3 regions of the Paraburkholderia sp. HC6.4b genome follow, and region 3 is predicted to be linked to each of the others. Evidence: predicted binding sites of a transcription regulator. Region 3 holds the regulator's gene; each other region holds the start of a gene.

Region 1 (6,370 bases), on a different contig from region 3:
TGCGCCAGCCCGATTGGCCGATTCGATTTCCCGGGCCAGCCGCTGGCGATCCTCGAGGCCGATCATTCGTCCTCGCCCTTGTCCGTGTTGAAGATCGCCGCGACTTTTTTTGACAGTACCAGCAGCGCTGCTGTCTCAGCCAGCGCCTTCTCCTTGCGCCGCAGTTCGCGTTCCAGTTCGTTGATGCGGCGCTGATCCTGCTTCGTCTGCTGCGGGCTCGTGCGGGCTTCTTCGGGCTCGGCCAGCGCCTGCGTGGCCGCTTGCCGCCACTGCGCCAGTTCCTGCGGATACACGCCATGCTCGCGGCACCACGCATTGCGCGCCGTCTCGTCCATCGCTGCCGTGTTCAACACCGCCTCGAAACGCGCGGCCGCTGTCCATGCCCGCTCGCGAGCGGGCATGGACAGCGCATCACTGCGCCAGCGCTCCAGCGTCTGCGCGCCAACACCGATCTCTCGCGCAACCTTTTCCACTGATGCGCTCTCCGGCGGCAGCAACCGCGCCACCGCTCTGTCCTTGAATGTCTTTCCGTAACGCGCCAACTTGTTCTCTCTTTATCGCCCCCAGATTCCAATTTTATCCAGGCGACAACCATTGTGACGCGGGGGGATTAGACGGCGGCCGAAGGTCTGAAAAGTCCTTCGAAGCACTTTCATGGTAGATATCAATAACGACTGCGATCGCAAAGTTAACCGATAGTTGACCTTTCTAGAGGTAAAGCGATAGCTTGTCTCTTGCATCAACTATCGCTTAATTCCTCACCCGCACACACCGAAACCCCGCATACACATACTGATAATGCGGCTGAAACCAGTTGCGAAATTCCGGCCGCAGCATGCACAGCGCGGTACGCGCCGAGCCGCCCTTCAGCACGTAGTGCTGCCCATCGAAGAAGTTGGCCGAATAGCCGGGATAGAACGGAAACGCTTCGAAGCCCGGCAGCGCTTCGAAAAGCGTCGAGGTCCATTCCCAGCCGTTGCCGAACTGACCTTCCGCGCCGAACGTGCTGACGTTGTCCGGATGCGCGTCGACGGGCCGTGGATCCCAACTGCGGAAATCGAAGTTCCCCGACGCCGCTTGCGGCGCACCGTGCGCCGCGCGTTGCCATTGCGCCTCGGTCGGCAGGGTTTTGCCGGCCCAGCGCGCGTAGGCGCTCGCTTCGGCGTGGCTCACGTAGACGGGCCAGTCGAGCGGCAAGGGCACGTCGTCGAACATCGTGCGCAGCGTCCATGCCGGGCGACCGTCTTGCGCCGTGGGTTGCGACCAGCCAGCGGGATGCTCGATGCGCTCCGCTTCCTTCCATGCCCAGTCCTTCGGCGACCACCACTTCGGCTCGCGATAACCGCCGTCTTCGATGAACTCGAGGAACGCACCGTTCGTGACCATGTATCGATCGATCTCGAACGCGGGCACGTCCACGCTCATTTCGCCGAACTCATTATCCCAGCCGAAGCGGCCGGCCTCGCGCGGCATGCCGAGCACGGCCGTGCCGGCCGGCACGCTAACCATCGACGACAACGCGTCGCGCTGCTCATCGCTCGTCACCACCGGCTCGCGCAACGCGGTGTTCTTCTGCGCGAGAGGCAACTGATGGAGCATGTACGCGAGCGTTTCCGCATGCATCAACCGATGCTCGATCGCGACGTTCAGCAGTTGCACGGCCGCCTTGTCGTGCGCCGCGCTGCCGAGTTCGTCGAGCGCGGTGTCGATCTGCCGGCGCGCGCGCGTCGCATACTCGCGCACGGCGGCGAGCGACGGCCAATCGCCGGGTTGATCGGTGGGAAAGCCGCCGTCTACCGGATCGATGCCGAAGGCGAACAACTGGTCGAGTTCCGGCGCGAAAGCCGGCAGATCGAACAGACGCTGGTCGAGCAGATTGCGATCGAACGCTTCGAGATGGCCGATGTAGAACACGACGCGGTGACGCTCGCGGATCGGCCGTTCATAGAGGTAGTCGGGTTTGACGATCGCAAACAGGTCGTCGGTGACTTGACGCGCGTCGAGCAGGCGCTGCACGAGCGGATGATGCGGGACAGGGTCGCGATTCATTGGGGCCGGGTCTCCATGCAACACGGTTGCCGTAGGGGGACGGTCTGAAAACTCTACCCGCTCGCAGGCGGCGTGCCAAGACTAACAGCGCGACCGTCCAGGCCACTCTGGCCGCTAGATCTGCCGCAAGCCTTGGAGATCGACGATGTGAATGTGCTTGCCCCGCGTGTCGATCAGGCCGCGTTTTTGAAATCTTGACAGGGTACGGCTGACCGTTTCGAGCGTCATGCCGAGGTAGCTACCCATGTCCTCGCGCGTCATTCGCAGATTGAATTCCGACCACGAGTAGCCGCGCTGCGCATTGCGCTGTGACACGTCCAGCAGGAAGGCGGCGACGCGTTCGTCGGCGGACAGCGAGCCGAGCACCATCATCTGCGCGGCTTCGCTGACGATCTGCGCGCCCAGTAGCTTGTGCATGCGTTCCTGGATCGAACTGATTTCGCGACACAGCAGCTTCAGCGCGCTATAGGGAACGATGCACACCGTGCTGTCTTCCAGCGCGACGGCGCTGCACGCATGGAGGTCCGCGCTGATGCCGTCGAGCCCGAGCGGCTCGCCGGCCAGACGCAGCCCGGTGACCTGTTCGCGGCCGTCGCGGTGGACCATCACGGTCTTCATCGAGCCGGAGCGCACCGCGTAGATATTGTCGAAGCGGTCGCCGCTGCGATACAGCGCTTCGCCGCGCGGCACCGAGCGCGCCGAACAGATCAGCGTTTCGAGCTTCGGCAGTTCCTCCGCCGACAGCCCCTGCGGCATGCAGATCTCACGCATCGAACAGCTGGAGCAGCGCGCGGCGGTACGTGCGGCTGCGCGTGCCGCCACGGCCTCGCGGTTGCCGGCGGAGCGGGTCGAGGAACGGGTCACAGCAGTAGGATTCAGCATGTTCGATTATTGGTAGTGGTGAAATTGTCCCACCCGCTATGACCCGCAACTGGCGGCAAAGTGACGCGTTCGCTGCTCGGCAGTCCGAGCAACGGCGGTGCTCTGACGAAGGTGAGAAGGTGAGCCGCCGCGGCCTATATCGACGTCGCCCGTCGACGGGTAGCGTGGCTCGATTCCGGCAAGGCAGGGCGTGGCGTGCCGCCCCGCGCCTGATGAAAGAGTCAGGCGGGTTCCTTGTCGGTGCCCGCGGCGGACGGTACCAGCAGAACCGGAAGAGTGGCCTGGCGCACGCAGCGTTCAGCGACGCTGCCGAGAATCAGCCGCTGAAAGCCACGCCGGCCGTGCGTGCCCATCACGAGCAGGTCGGCGTTGAATTCAGCGGCGGCCTGCAGCACGATCTCGGCGACATCGCCGAGCGACAAAGCCTCGGAGACCGCCGGGTCGCCCTTCACACCTTGCTCGGCCATCGCTTTCGAAAACTCGGCACGCAGCTCCTGGCCTTCCTCGATCAGGCGGTTGCGCAGGATCGACGGGTCGTAGCCGGGCGCCTCAAAGTACATCGGCGTGTTTTCGACGACATAAAATGGCCGCAACACCGCGCCATTCGATTTGGCGAGATCGAGCGCCGCTTCGAACGCACGGCGCGAGGTATTGCTGCCGTCGACCGCTACAAGGATGCGAGTGTACATATCGGCTCCGAGTCAAAAATGCGTCTGCCACATTGCTAACCGCGGCAGGTTTATTGATCTTTTATACCAATGAAGCTTAGATGATTGCCCGAAAAGATGCACCGGACCAGGATGTAAATCAAACACTGGCCAAATATTCCGGCGCGGCGCGGACAAAATGGCGGACGCGGCGGCGTGCGCGAAGCAGCCTGGCATGCTTACAACCCGTAGAACTTTGCTGAAGCCGAAACAGGGTTGGCCTTACAATCAAGCCATATTCAGACAAGCTGGCCAGTCCGCTGATGAACGATCGAAAAACCAAGGGCTTACCCGACCAGATCTACGGCGACATTCTCAACCGCATCCTCGAAGGCGAGTACAAGGAAGGCGAGCGATTGCCGACCGAGCACGCGCTGGCGGAGCGTTTCGCCACGTCCCGACCGACCGTGCGCGAAGCGCTCGCGCGATTGCGGGCCGACGGCATCATCTCGACGCGGCACGGCTCTGGCACGACCGTCGCGCGGCGCCCCGATCCGGACGTACGCCGCTTCGCGCCGCTCGAAACGCTGTCCGATATCCGCCGCTGCTATGAGTTTCGCATCGTGACCGAGGCGGGCGCGGCCGCGCAGGCAGCGCTGAAGGCCGACGCCGACGACATCGCCGCGATCCAGCACGCGTGGGACGAGCTCGAGCGCATCATCGAGGCGCAGGGGATCGGCGCGAAGGATGACTTCCTGTTTCATCAGGCGGTCGCGCGCGCGTCGAAGAATCCGTTTTTCATCACGGTGATGTCGTTCATCGAGGAGCAGATCCTGTTCAGCATGAACCTGTCGCGCAATCTGTCGCTCGTCAAGACGGTGGAGCGGCAGCGGCTGGTGCAGGCCGAACACATGGCGGTGCTCGACGCAATCCGCCGCAAGGACGCGGCGGGCGCAGGGGCCGCAATGCGCGCGCATCTCGAGAACGCGCTGGAACGGATGTTCGGTTCCTGAGTCCGCGCGCGGGTGAAGGCGTCGCGACTTTTGTCAGGCCGCGCTTCGGCGCGGCTCAAGCAGCGACGGCGACCGGCCCGAACAGCGAGGTCAGCGTTTTCGCGCTCACCGCGACGTCGAGCGCGACGGCCCGCTCGATGCCAATCTGCAGCGGCGGCCCGAGCCGGCTGATGTCGAGGCCGGCTCGGCGCAGCATCCTCTCGATCGGCGTGGTGGTCACCGTGACGTAATGCGTGATGCCCATGTGCTGCGCGAAGCACATCACTTCCTGAATTGCGCGGATTGTCATATCCGTGAAACCAAACGACTGTTCCTCACCGCCGGTCTCGATCGCCCAGCGGCTCAGTTCCCAGATATGTCGCCCGACCGGCGCGGCCGCGCCATGCAGTAGCTGCGGGAAGGTGTCTTTCAGCATGTTCGGACCTTCGGTCGGCATCAGGCGCCAACAGCCGCGCAACCGTTCGTCTTCGCCCTGAATCAGCATGTAGTACGGCCCGAGCGCGTCGTAGCCGTCTATCTCCATTCCCGCGATGGTCGGAATTTCCCAGCCGAGCCGGCCGTGAAAGACACGGGCGCGCAAGCGGTACATCTCGTTGATCAGTTCGTTGTCGAATTCCTGCCGGAGTCCAATTCGGATCGTGGTTTGCATGACGTTCTCCTGTACGCGTTGGGGGGCTGCCAGATACGCAGGAAAACTTATGCATTCTGAATCTTTGCGCCACCTACCTACCTGGATAGGTGTGGATGCTTATCGGGTATATCAGAATTCAGACACGTCTCCGCCCCCAACCTACAAGGGTCCAAAATGGAACTCCTCGACAATCACTGGCAACCGCAAACCCACCTCCAGGCGCGTCCTTCGGAGGTCTCTTCGGCAGTGGATCGCGTTCTGATCATTGCCTACCGGAAGAAGAAAAAAGAGAGCCAGCGCCGTTTCTGGGCTCGCTTTGGCGTCACGCAATCGCGCGGCAGCCGCTTCGAGTCGGGCGCGGAGATCCCGGCGCCGGTGTCGATCCTGCTGGGTCTGTACTTCATGAAGACCGTGTCGGACGCCGATCTGGGTCGCGCCGAGCGCGTGATGTACAGCCGCGACGCGGCCGCGCTGCTCAACCCGGGTCAATAAGCCCAAGCTGCGCCGCGATCACGGCTGCCGCACGCCGCGAATTCACGCCGAATTTCGCCCTGATGTTTTTCATATGGAAGTTCACCACCGCTTCCGAGCAACTCAGGATGTGAGATATCTCCCACGTGGATTTGCCGCGTGCGGTCCATTTCAGACATTCTCGCTCGCGCGGCGTGAGCTTCGGCATCAAGGTCTGCGCATGTGAATTCAGATGCTGTTTGCTGGTGTCGATCACCAGGTCGCGCAACAGCACGAGGTTCGGCAACGCGGCGTTCACATGGCGCCTGAACCCGTCTGACGGCTTGTCGTCATTGACGAAGCACATCATGCCGGCTTCCTGATTCGGCCCATGAATTGGCAGCGTCACGCCCGCGCTCAGGCCGTACGAGCGAGCTTCCTCATACAGGGATTGCTGCGCCGGGCTGGCGAAAATCTCGGGCGTCCAGACCAGCGGCGATGAGCGTGACAGGCAGTGTGCGACCGTCGGATCGATATGCACCATGCCTTGCTCGTCGTGCGTCTGGCGCCATGCCGGTGCGTAAGTGCTGCGCAGGTAAGCGTCCTCGAGACGCATGGTTGGCCGCGGCAGCATCGCGACCAGAATCTTGTCGAAGCCCCACGTTTCGGCAAAGCCCGTAATTACGCCGAACCATTCC
Region 2 (6,370 bases), on a different contig from region 3:
CGTTTGCGCGTGCCGCTTAAATGCTAACTCGCGTGTATATCTTCGCTGTTTCGCCTTGCGCTAATCGCCGCGGCGTATTGCAATGTAATGTATCGTCTCGGCCGCCGGATACATTACGACATAATTCGACTGATGAACCGGGCTATAAAGCAGGCATCGTCAAATCACGGAGAGCATCATGAACGCCGGGTTGCTGCAAGGGTCCTGCCACTGCGGGGCCGTCAAGTTCGAAGTTCGCACCGAAATCGTTCCGGCTGGTCGTTGCAACTGCAGCCTGTGCCGCCGCAAGGGCGCGCTGATGACGCCGCTCTTTCCCGCCAGTCAGTTGAAGATTCTGAGTGGCGAGGATTCGCTGACGCTATACCAGTTCAACACGAAGGTCGCGAAACACTACTTCTGCAAGCATTGCGGCATCTATCCTTTTCATCAGACGCGCAAGGATCCGCAGCAATGGCGCGTCAATATCGGCTGCCTCGACGGGGTCGATCCTTACGCGCTCGAAGCCGGCGTGGCCGATGGCGCGAGTCTTTCCGTGCTGGAGGACGCATGAAACGCCTGTTTGCCATCGCGGTGTTCGTGGCGGGCGGCTTCGCGGCCGAACTCGCGCATCCGTTGCAGTGTTCATTGATCCAGTCGAGCGGCGTGCAACTCAAACGCCGCTGCAGATAGTCCGTCGATGGAAACCTCCGACCACGTACTGATCGTCGATGACGATCGCGGTATCCGTGAACTGCTCGCGGGATACCTCGAGAAAAACGGCGTGCGTGTCTCGCTCGCGGCCAATGGCCGCCAGATGCGCGCCGCGCTCGAGAACGGCGCGCCCGACCTGATCGTGCTCGACCTGATGCTGCCCGGCGAAGACGGCCTCGTGCTGTGCCGTGAGTTGCGCGCGGGCAAGTTCCGCACAGTGCCGATCCTGATGCTGACGGCGCGCAGCGAGGAAGCGGACCGGATCGTCGGCCTCGAAATGGGCGCCGACGATTACCTGACCAAACCGTTCGCCGCACGCGAGTTGCTCGCGCGAATCCGTTCGGTGCTGCGCCGCGCGCGCATGCTGCCGCCCGGCATGGAGGTGACGGAGTCGGCGCCGATGCTGTGCTTCGGCGACTGGCGGCTCGACACGACCGCGCGCCATCTGCTCGACGCGGACGGAACCGAGGTGGCGTTGAGCGGCGCGGAGTACCGTCTGTTGCGTGTGTTTCTCGATCATCCGCAGCGCGTGCTCACGCGCGATCAGTTGCTGAACCTCACCCAGGGACGCCAGGCCGATCCGTTCGACCGCTCGATCGATCTGATGGTGAGCCGCCTGCGTCAACGCCTGCGGGACGGCGCGCGCGAGCCGCGCTACATCAAGACGCTGCGCAGCGAGGGCTATGTGTTTTCAGCGGCCGTGACCGCGATCGGAGATCCGCAATGAGCGCATCTCCATCACCGTCGTTGCTGCGCTGGCCGCATTGGCCGCGCACGCTGTTCGCGCGGCTCGCGGTGATTTTGTTCGTCGGGCTCGCGCTCGCGCAGGCGCTGTCGTTCTGGCTCACGATGACCGAGCGCGACCAGACGATGACCAACATCATGATGGGCTACATCGAGCGCGAGGTGGCGAGCTCGGTCGCGCTGCTCGATCATCTGCCGCCCGACGAGCGCGCCCAGTGGCTGCCGCGGCTCGCGCGGCGCAGCTATGAGTTCGTGCTCGGCCCGGGCGTGCCAGGCACCCCGGTCGACGCGAGCCTGTCGGCGCGCGTCGCGCAGTCGATCGGCGATGGCATCGGCACGCGTTATCCGTTGACCGTCAACGCAGTGCCGGGCGATCGCGAGCGTCTGCAGGTGCACCTGAAACTGAGCGACGGCACGCCGCTCACCATCGACCTGCGGCCAATGCCCGGCGCCCCGTTGTCGCGCTGGCTGCCGCTCGTGCTGACGCTGCAGCTGCTCGTGCTCGCGGCCTGCTGCTGGCTGGCGGTACGGCTCGCGACGCGCCCGCTCAATCAGCTCGCAGTCGCGGCCGACACGCTCGGCCCCGACCTGAAGGCCGCGCGTCTGCGCGAAGCCGGTCCGTCCGAAGTGGCGCGCGCCGCGCGCGCGTTCAACGCGATGCAGGACCGGATCGCCACGTACATGACCGAGCGCATGCAGATTCTCGCGGCGATTTCGCACGATTTGCAGACGCCGATCACGCGCATGCGTCTGCGTGTCGACACGATGGACAACGACAGCGAGGCCGCAAAGCTGCGCCAGGATCTGCAGGAAATGGAGGCGCTGGTCAAGGAAGGGGTCACCTATGCGCGCACGATGCATGGCACGACCGAGGTGCCGCGCCGCATCGATCCCGATGCACTGTTCGACAGCCTGGTGTGCGATTACGTCGACGCGGGTCAGCAAGTGTCACTGCAGGGCCATTTCGGCCAGTCGCTGACGATGCGTCCGCAGGCGTTGAAGCGCATCGTTGGCAATCTGGTCGATAACGCGCTGAGGTACGGCGGCGCCGCGCAGATCGATATCGGGGCGTTGCACGATGGCGAGGCTACCGTGTCGGTGCTCGATCGCGGTCCCGGCATTCCGGTCGAGTCGCTGGAGACGGTGTTCGAGCCGTTCGTGCGGCTCGAAGGGTCGCGCAATCGTCAAACGGGCGGCACGGGGCTGGGGCTCGCGATTGCGCGACAACTCGCGCTCGCGATGGACGCGACGCTCACGCTGCACAACCGCGTCGGCGGCGGTCTCGAAGCGCGGCTGACGTTGAGGAAGTTGCGCGAATCATAGTTGGACCTCTTGCGGCGCGGACACGCAGACGATTCCGTCAGAAAAATTCACAAAGCCCGCCATTACGAAATCGTCATCGGGTTTGGACTATTAATGACCCCCGCGCGCCATTTCGAGCTGTGGCTCTGGTGCTTCTCAGTAGTTCTGAACGACCACCGGTTCAGCTCGCTTCTGCGATTCCCCATCATTTGAGAAAACCGCGACGATGATGCGGCAGGTCGCATGATTGTTAAATCATCGACATTCAAAGCGACTTTTCGATGCGAGCGATTCAGATGCGTGGTGAATTGTTAATTCGCAAATTCAACCAGATTCGGCAACGCAGCATCGATGGATTCGATCGCATCGCGAGCCACAGTCCGTTACCTTGTCTTCGATAAATTGACAAACGCCAATGGACAGACCATTCTTTTCGTGTGGTGGTTGCAGAGTAGCGCGGCTGATCAACAGCAAGATTGGCCGAGAGACACGTTTCGTTCGAATCTGATTAAAGATCCTTGTTAAAAAGGTAACTAAAAGGAATCCGAATGGCGTCCACTCCACAAAAGATGTCAAAAATGCAACTCACCGGGATGGTGGTGGGCGGCATGGTCGGAGCCGGGATCTTTTCCCTGCCGCGCACTTTTGCCAATGCCACCGGTCCGGTGGGTGCCGTGATTGCCTGGCTGATTGCGGGCACGGGCATGTATATGCTGGCGCGCGTATTTCAGGCGCTGGCCGAACGCAAGCCCGAACTGGACGCCGGCGTGTTTGCGTATGCGAAAGCGGGCTTTGGCGATTATCCGGGCTTTCTCTCCGCATTTGGCTATTGGATCGGTAGCTGTATCGGCAACGTTTCTTACTGGGTGCTGATCAAGTCGACACTCGGCGCGTTTTTTCCCGTGTTCGGCGATGGCAATACGGTCGTCGCGATCGTCGTTGCATCGATCGGCATCTGGCTATTTCATTTCATGATCCTGAAGGGCGTGCAGCAGGCGGCCTTCATCAACAGTATCGTCACGGTCGCCAAGATCATTCCGATTCTGGTGTTCATCTTGATCCTGATCTTCGGCTTCCGGTTGGACCTGTTCCAGGCCAACCTCTACGGCGGAGGACTCGAAGGCAATATCCTCGAGCAGGTGCGGGCCACGATGCTGGTCACGGTGTTCGTGTTCATCGGTATCGAAGGGGCGAGCGTTTATTCCCGTTATGCGAAGAAGCGTTCCGATGTCGGCCAGTCGACGATTCTCGGCTTCGTCGTCGTGACCTCGCTGATGGTGCTCGTGACGATGCTGCCTTACGCAGTGCTCCAGCGCGCCGACATCGCGGCCATGCGGCAGCCGTCGATGGCGGCGGTGCTCGAAGCGGTGGTCGGTCATTGGGGCGCGGTTTTCGTCAGCATAGGTTTGCTGATTTCGGTACTGGGCGCTTATCTCGCCTGGTCGCTGATCTGCGCCGAAGTGTTGTTCACGGCGGCAAAGACTGAAGACATGCCCGCCGTATTCGCGAGGGAAAACGCCAACAAGGTACCTGCCAATGCATTGTGGCTGACCAACATCGTGGTGCAGCTGCTCGTCATCAGCACCTACTTCTCGCGCGATGCGTTCGCGCTGATGCTGAATCTGACGAGCGCGATGTCGTTGATTCCGTACCTCTTCGTCGCGGTGTTCGGCTGCATGAACGCGAATCGCGGCGACGGTTACGACGTGCGCGCCGACGAGCGCCGGCGTGACTTCATCATGGCCGCAATCGCCTCGATCTATACGGTCTTCATGATCTGGGCGGGTGGCCTGAAATTCATTCTGCTTTCCGCCGTGCTGTATGCGCCAGGAACGGCGCTTTATATCTGGGCTCGGCGCGAGCAGAACAAGAATGTCTTCATCGTTTCCGACTGGATCATTTTTATCGTTGCGATCATTGGCGCGATCATCGGCATCTATGGCCTCGTAACCGGAAGGATCGCGATTTAGCTTTAATGAAATCCGATTGAACAGAGCGGGCCAACATTGGCATTCAGGAGATCATCATGGCGAACACGGACGCGAAAGCGGGTGAATTGGGTGTCTACTCGGAAGTCGGGCAGCTGCGCAAAGTGATGGTCTGCGCACCGGGGCTCGCGCATCAGCGTCTTACCCCGAGCAATTGCGATGAACTGCTGTTCGACGACGTACTGTGGGTCGAGAACGCGAAGCGCGACCACTTCGACTTCGTCACGAAGATGCGCGACCGCGGCGTCGAAGTGGTGGAGATGCACAATCTGCTCGCCGAAACGGTCGCGGTGCCCGAAGGCAAGAAGTGGATTCTCGACAACCAGGTGGTGCCGAATCAGGTCGGCCTCGGCTTTATCGATGAATTGAGAAGCTATCTGGAAGGGCTCGACAATCGCAAGCTGGCCGAAACGCTGATTGGTGGGCTATCCACTCACGACTTCCCGGAAGCGCACGGCGGCAAGGCGCTGGAGGTCGCGAAAGAAGCGGCGGGCGGCACCGAATATCTGCTGCCGCCGCTGCCGAACACGCTGTACACGCGTGACACGACGTGCTGGATCTATGGCGGCGTCACGCTGAATGCGCTGTACTGGCCGGCCCGCCACGAGGAGACGATCCTGACCACGGCGATCTACAAGTTCCACCCCGATTTCGCGGGCAAGGTCAACGTGTGGTGGGGCGACCCGACTCAGGACCACGGTCTCGCCACGCTGGAAGGCGGCGATGTGATGCCGATCGGCAAGGGCGTCGTGCTGATCGGCATGAGCGAGCGCACCTCGCGGCAGGCCATCAGTCAACTGGCTGCAATGCTGTTCAAGAAGGGCGCGGCCGAGCGCGTGATCGTCGCGGCGATGCCGAAGATTCGCGCGGCAATGCACCTCGATACCGTGTTCACGTTCGCCGATCGCGATTGCGTACTGGTCGCCCCGGACTTCATGGCGAAGACGCGCACCTATTCGTATCGGCCGAGCAGCCATCCGAGCGGCGTCGAGTTGCACGCCGAAAACAAGCCGTTCACCGACGTCGTCGCCGAGGCGCTCGGGCTGAAGCATCTGCGCGTGGTCGAGGCGGGCGGCAGCGACTATCAACGCGAGCGCACGCAGTGGGATAGCGGTGCGAACCTCGTGTGCGCGTCCCCGGGCGTCGTCTATGCATACGACCGCAACACGTACACGAACACGCTGTTGCGCAAGCAGGGCATCGAGGTGATTACGATCGTCGGTGCGGAGCTGGGCCGTGGACGTGGCGGCGGTCACTGCATGACCTGCCCGATCATCCGCGATGCGGTCGACTATTGATCAGTCAAGCGAATCAATCTGGCCGGTGACTGGCAAAGTGTCGCCCGCTCGCTGAAGTGGCGAGCGGGCGACAGCGCCGCGTGCGCTTGCGCCGCCGCCAGGAACGGCGCGATCCGTCCAGACGATCGACGCGACGAATCGAATCGCCCCGCTAATCGCCGGGTTGACGCACGCGGTCGTGGTGGGCAGGTCCGGCTTGAAGTCGAACTTCCTTTTACTATACTTTTTAACGACTTCGCGCCTGAATTATCGAATTTGATATCTCGCGATTTGCAAGGATTACATTCGATAGACCAGCGATCGCTGCAATGAAGTTCGAGTTAATGAATCTGCGAGTAGCTGGACGAT
Region 3 (6,370 bases):
TCCTGAACGATGCGAAACAGCGCCGTCGCCGCGAATTCGCCGCACACCGGCTCGGCCGGTTCGAGATGCACGCTCGAGCGCACGTCGTAGCGTTTCGTGAAGTCTTCGGCCAGCCAGTCGAGCGCGGCGGCGAGCCCGAGGTCGTCGAGCAGCGGGGGCCGCAGATCGGCGGCGATACGCCGCAGCGAAGCGGCCATCCAGTCGATCTGCTTTTGCAGTTCATGCGTCTGCGCGGCCAGCGGCTCGGTGTCGGCCTGGCTTTTCAGCTTCGCTTCGAGCAGCGCGACGCTCATTTTCAGCGCGGTCAGCCGTTGGCCGAGATCGTCGTGCAGTTCGCGCGCCATACGTTTTTGCTCGTTTTCGCGGGCGATCTGCACGTGCGTGGATACCTGATTCGCGCGTTCGAGTTCCGCGAGGCGCATACGTTCGGTCAGGTCGCGCGTGATCTTGGCGAAGCCGAGCAGCGCGCCCGACGCGTCGTGCACGGCGGAAACGACCACGTTGGCCCAGAAACGCGAGCCGTCGCGACGTACGCGCCAGCCTTCGTCCTCGGTGCGGCCTACGGCTGCGGCGATTTCCAGTTCGCGGGCGGGCTTGCCGGCCGCGATGTCTTCCGGGGTATAGAACTTCGAGAAATGCTGGCCGATGATTTCTTCGGGCGTGTAGCCCTTGATGCGCTGTGCGCCGGGATTCCAGCTGGTCACGCGGCCGGACACGTCGAGCATGAAGATCGCATAGTCCTGAACCGCATCGATCAACATGAAATAGCGATCCTCGACGGGCACATCCGACACGGACGCCGCACCGGTGAAGCAGGAAGACTCGCCGCTCGACAGATCCATCGCTCCTCCGGGTGGTCACGCAAGGTCGCGCACCGCAACGCACCGAGTTATATCAGTTCGGGAGCGCTTGTTCCACCCCGCATGTCCCGCGAACGAACGTGAGGCGAGCGACGCGTCGGCGTTCAAACCCGAGCCAGTCCTTCCGCGTCTTCGATGCGGATCGTTTTGCCGTTCGCCTTGACGAGGCGCTCGCGCTGGAACTTCGAGAACATCCGGCTCACCGTTTCGAGCTTCATGCCCAGAAAGCAGCCGATTTCCTCGCGGGTCATGCGCAAATGAAACTCCGCCGCGGAAAAGCCGCGCGCCTTGAAGCGCTTCGACAGGTTCAGCAGAAACGTCGCGACGCGCTGTTCGGCGGTCATCGTGCCGAGCAGCATCATCTGGCTCGACTCGCGCACGATCTCGCTGCTCATCATCTGGTAGATGTGATGCTGCATCGGCTTCATCTCGCGACAGATCGCCTCGAGCTGCGCGAACGGAATGATGCACACGACGCTGTCTTCGAGCGCGATCGCATCGCAATTCTGCTTGCCCTCGCCGATGCCGTCGAGGCCGAGCGAGTCGCCGGCGATCTGGAAGCCGGTCACGTGCTCGCGGCCGTCGCGATGCATGACCACGGTCTTGAACGATCCGGCGCGGATCGCGTAGAGGCTTTGAAACGCATCGCCCGCGCGATACAGCGTATCACCGCGTTTGATCGAGCGCGTCGAGCCGATCAACGTGTCGAGTCGGCTCAGTTCGTCGGATGTCAGCTCGGGCGGCATGCAGATCGCGCGCATCGCGCAGGTGGAGCAGCGCGGCACGGCGTAGCGTGTGGCCGCGGTGCGTGGCACGACGTGGATCGGTACGACGTGCGAAGTGCGGGGCGCGTCGTGGCGGGGTTCACAGACTGTGGCAACTTGCATGCTCGGCTCCTGGCGGTCAGACCGGATGCGCACGACGCGCATAGGCAATCGCTTCGATGGCACGGCAGGCGAGTTCGAACTCCGAGGTCTTGTCGAAGCAGAAGTCGGCGCCCGCCGCTTCGCACGCTCGGCGAAACGCCGTCGTGCAATGATTGGTCAACACGATGCTGACGATGGACGGCCGCACCCGCGACAGCGCCGCGAGCAGCAGCAGATTGGTCTTGCCCGAGAAGCACGGGTCCAGCACCGCGACATCGGCGCGACTCGCGACGATGTCGTCGAACGTGTGCTCGACGCCGGCGGACTCGCCGACGATTTCGATGCCGGGAATCAGCGCGATCAGGCAAGCAAGCCGGCGTCGGACCTCGGTCGCATCGTCGACGAGGAAGACTCTCGATAAGGTGGCTGGCGGAGCGGTGTCCATACTGACCAGTATTGGCGACCTCATCTCAGAAATATATCGGCGGGGATTTAAGCGGCGCTAGGAGTTCGGGTAGTGTTGTAGGAATATTCCTAGTGCATGGCTGGCGATGGGGTATGTAGCCGAGTGCGAGTACACGGCTACTTTCGACGTGACGGCTTCGAAGGTCGCAGGCATGCAGTTGATCAAGTAATCACGGAACAAGCCGATAAAGACCCATTGACCTGCGTCAAGCCGCGCGGCGGCGCGCGCTTCACACTGTCGGCGCGGACACGCGACGGCACCGCTTCGGTTCATGCCAGCGCTTTCACAGGGAGTCCAACATGTATGCACGAATTCTGGTTGCGCTCGACGACAGTCCCAGCGCGCAGCGCGCCTTTGCCGAGGCGCTGAAGCTCGCGAAGCTGACGGGCGCCACACTCGAAGCCTGCTGCGTGGTAGGGCACGGCAAGTGGTCGGACAATGCCGATGTGGCTTTCGAGCCGGAACCGGCGGCCGCGGCGCAAGAATTCGCCAGCCGCGCGCTCGATGCGCCGCGCGAGCTGATGCGCGAGGCGCAGGTGCCCGGCGGCGTGCGGGTGATCGACGCGTACGCCGAAAGCGTGTCCGCGGTGCTCGCGCGCGTCGCCGACGAAATCGAAGCCGATCTGATCGTGATGGGAACGCACGGCCGCCACGGCGTGCAGCGCTTTCTGCTCGGCAGCGTCGCCGAGTCGCTCGTGCGTGCGACCGACAAGCCGGTGCTGATCGTGCGGCATGACGAACACGGGCACGCGCGGCCCTGAAGCGTCGCGTCGCGCAGCCGTGGCGCGATCGCGTCGGAGCGGCCGCGCAGCAGGCCGGTTTTCGCGGCTCAGGTGAGTTCGTTTTCGGCGCAGGCCGGGACTGACTGATCGCGCGTCGCGCCGTTCGCGTGCGCGGGAACCATCAGCACGGGGCAGCTGGCGCTGCGCAGCACGCGCTCGGCGACGCTGCCGAGCATCAGTCGTTGAACACCACGGCGGCCGTGCGTGCCCATCACGATCGCGTCGGCGTGCCATTCGAGCGCCGCCTCGACGATGCGATGCGCGACGTCTTCGCCGGTGATCGCGGCTTCGACGGTGCGGGCCGTGCCCTTGATCCCGCGCGCGGTCATCCGGCTCTGGGCATCGGCCGCGATCCGCTTGCCTTCCTCGATGAAGGCGTCCTGGATCACGCAAGGGTCGAAGCCGGGCGCGTCGTAGGCGATGACGGGCACGTCGATCACGTACAGCGGCTGCAGCTCGGCGCCTGATTCGGCGGCAAGGGTCAGCGCGGCGTCGAACGCACGGGAGGCGGTGTCGCTGCCATCGAGCGCGACGAGTAGGCGGTGAAACATGGCGGACTCCTTAAGCGCGCACTTCAGTGCGACAACAGCACCGGCACGGTCATCGACTCGAGCATCGTGCGCGTCGCGCCGCCCAGTACGACTTCGTGCAGACGCGAATGCGCGTAAGCGCCCATCACGATCATGTCGCAGCCGAGGTCGGCCGCCTGCGACAGCAGCGCGTCGCCGACCGGCGTGCCGTCCGCGACGCTCAGTTCGCGCACGTCGATCTTGACGCCGTGACGCGCGACGGTGAGTGCGATGTCGTCGCCCGGAACCGTGTCGCGCGGCGGACGATCGCCCGACGAATGAACCGTCAGCAGCGTCACTGTGGACGCGTGCGCGAGGAACGGCAGCGCGTCGTGGATCGCGCGGGTGGCTTCGCGGCTGCCGTCCCACGCGATCAGCACGTGGCGGCCGGGCGCCGCGAAGGTGCCGCCCGACGGCACCAGCAGCACCGGCCGCCCGGCCGACAGCACGACGTGCTCGACGAACTGTTCGGCGACGAACGCCTCGGGATCGGTCGGATCGGTCTGCCCGAGCACGATCAGATCGGCGAGACGCGCATAGGGCGGCACGACGTCGTTCGCGTAGCCGTTCGCGGCGATCCAATGACCGTCGACGTTCGCGCGCGCGAGTTCGGCACGAAACAGCCGCTCGAGCGCGCTGGCGCGCTCGTGCCGCAGACGCTCGTGCTCCGCGTAGTAGTCGGCGGTGCCGGCCATCACGAAGAACGCGTGCCGCGGTGGCACGTACGTCGAAAACAGGCCGGTCAGCGTCGCATGAAAGCGGTGTGCGAGCTGCAATGCGATTTCGAGGCGCGGATGTGCACGAACGCTCGTATCGAGGTGAACGAGAATGCTTTTGTAGCTCATCGCCAAAGCTCCGTGACAGAAACGTGGGGAAACGGGCACAAGCAGGCTCGAGCCCGTCGTCAAATGGAGTCTATGAGCCCGGCGGCCGCGGCTGTTGATGCAGATCAAGCGCGGGCCGCCGCGCGCTCAATACAGTGGTAGGCGCGCTCGACGGTTTGCAAGCGCGCCTGGCAATCCTATGCTGTGCTCTGGAGGGCAGCGATCATGGTTTCCGAATCCGATGCGCCGCCCGGGCGCCCCGCTTCACCGTGGACCTCGACGGCGTCCGGACCGCCCGAAGGCTGGCTCGACTACGCGGCGGCGTATCAGACCGCACAGGGCGCGGCACACGAGTACGCCGAGCGGTGCTTCGCCGACTGGAGCAAGTCGATCGCTTTCGTCGCGCAGCGCGAGGCGGACTGGTTCGGCGAGGCCAACCGCGCTTGCGCCGCCTGGTATGCGGGGTGGCAGGCGGCGTACGGCATCGCGCCAGGCGTCGCGCCGCTCGCGGGCGGCCTGAGCGCATGGTGGTGGAGCTCGCAGAACGCGCTGCCGTTCGCGGGCGTCGTTTAGCCGCGCGAGCCGGCGAGGCCGGCGCGCGCACCGTCAATGGCAGACACGGCAAGGAGGAGTTCAGATGGGAACGGATCGCGTGGCATTGGTCACAGGCGGGATGGGCGGTTTGGGCACGGCGGTCAGCCGGGCGCTTCATGACGCGGGCATGACGGTCGCGGTGACGCACTCGACGCACAACGATCACGTGTCGACATGGCTGCAGCACGAGCGCGACACGGGGCGCGACTTTCACGCGTACGAAGCCGACATCGCCGACTTCGATTCATGCGCGCGCTGCGCGCAACGCGTGCTGACCGAACTGGGCGCGGTAGACGTGCTGATCAACAACGCGGGCATCACGCACGACACGAGCTTCGCGAAGATGAGCAAGGAGCACTGGGACGCCGTGCTGCGCACCGATCTCGATGGCCTGTTCAACATGAGCAAGCCGCTGTTGCCCGGCATGCTCGAGCGGCGCCACGGCCGCATCGTCAACGTGGGGTCGGTCAACGGTTCGCGCGGCGCCTACGGGCAAACCAATTATTCAGCTGCCAAAGCGGGCGTGCACGGCTTCACGAAGGCACTTGCGCTCGAAACCGCGAAGCACGGCGTCACGGTGAACACGGTGTCGCCCGGTTATCTCGCGACCGCGATGGTCGAAGCGGTGCCGCGCGAGATCCTCGACACGAAGATCTTGCCGCAGATTCCGCTCGGCCGGCTGGGACGTCCGGACGAGGTGGCGGCGTTGATCGTGTTTCTATGCTCAGAGGAGGCGGCTTTTATCACCGGTGCGGACATTGCGATTAACGGGGGTATGCATATGCAGTGAGGGTGCTCGCCTTCACCGCGCTTGACCCACGTCAATGACCGTCTTTCTGGCAAGAACAAGATAAGCCTCATAGCAAGCGCCTGGATCCTGAGTCTGCGCGGAACAGGTTCGATCGACATTCGCAAGGGGAGGCGAAGATGGGCATCGACATGCAGATCGTCTACCTTGGCTTCGCGGGTGCCGCTCCGCTCGAAGCGGAAGCAGGTGCGCAACTGGTGCGTCTCGCGCGGTTTGGCGCGCTCGTGTCGCACTGCCATCTCGCCATCGAGGCGTTGCGTCCGGGATCGGCGCATCCGCTGTATGACGTGAGGCTGGATCTGGTCACGCCCGCGCACGAGTTCAAGCCCGTCGCGCACTGCACTGACGACGATGCCAAAGCGGCGATCCGTCGCGCGTTCGATGTGGCGGAAATGACCCTCGAAACAGCGATCGGCACCGAGCGTGGGAACTGACGAACTTGCGTCGTGACGTGACGCTCGGCGTTCGTCAGATGCGGACTGCCGACGTTTTCCCGGTCACCTCACGCCGATTCGCGGTTTGCCGAACCCCTGGCCGCGCGGCGCGGCCGGCAAACCTTCAACGCGGCGTGCTCGACATCGCGCCAGAATTCGCAGAGCCC

The links. Region 3 encodes FNR, which switches genes on or off when oxygen is low (the NO sensors DNR and NnrR bind a similar motif). Its sites were predicted from a motif close to TTGATNNNNATCAA; they were not measured.
Region 1: a site for FNR is predicted at 3,729-3,742, ahead of HDG34_RS25835 (universal stress protein). Genes of this name have one in related genera too.
Region 2: a site for FNR is predicted at 3,139-3,152, ahead of HDG34_RS19490 (basic amino acid/polyamine antiporter). Genes of this name have one in related genera too.

The regions. Positions count from the first base shown of each region.
Region 1 is NZ_JACHDC010000018.1:84,969-91,338, forward strand. It holds partial or broken gene HDG34_RS25820 (IS3 family transposase) at 1-542, opposite strand, end outside; gene HDG34_RS25825 (SUMF1/EgtB/PvdO family nonheme iron enzyme) at 751-2,049, opposite strand; gene HDG34_RS25830 (helix-turn-helix domain-containing protein) at 2,164-2,931, opposite strand; gene HDG34_RS25835 (universal stress protein) at 3,153-3,620, opposite strand; gene HDG34_RS25840 (FadR/GntR family transcriptional regulator) at 3,902-4,591, shown strand; gene HDG34_RS25845 (acyl-homoserine-lactone synthase) at 4,647-5,240, opposite strand; gene HDG34_RS25850 (hypothetical protein) at 5,397-5,714, shown strand; gene HDG34_RS25855 (LuxR family transcriptional regulator) at 5,698-6,370, opposite strand, start outside.
Region 2 is NZ_JACHDC010000012.1:138,107-144,476, reverse strand. It holds gene HDG34_RS19505 (GFA family protein) at 179-550, shown strand; gene HDG34_RS39275 (hypothetical protein) at 547-669, shown strand; gene HDG34_RS19500 (response regulator) at 677-1,417, shown strand; gene HDG34_RS19495 (ATP-binding protein) at 1,414-2,757, shown strand; gene HDG34_RS19490 (basic amino acid/polyamine antiporter) at 3,285-4,706, shown strand; gene arcA (arginine deiminase) at 4,763-6,022, shown strand.
Region 3 is NZ_JACHDC010000031.1:31,442-37,811, forward strand. It holds gene HDG34_RS35555 (PAS domain S-box protein) at 1-842, opposite strand, end outside; gene fnr (fumarate/nitrate reduction transcriptional regulator Fnr) at 965-1,747, opposite strand; gene HDG34_RS35565 (response regulator) at 1,764-2,171, opposite strand; gene HDG34_RS35570 (universal stress protein) at 2,492-2,953, shown strand; gene HDG34_RS35575 (universal stress protein) at 3,022-3,525, opposite strand; gene HDG34_RS35580 (universal stress protein) at 3,549-4,388, opposite strand; gene HDG34_RS35585 (polyketide synthase) at 4,593-4,940, shown strand; gene phbB (acetoacetyl-CoA reductase) at 5,005-5,751, shown strand; gene HDG34_RS35595 (hypothetical protein) at 5,889-6,203, shown strand; gene phaZ (polyhydroxyalkanoate depolymerase) at 6,272-6,370, opposite strand, start outside.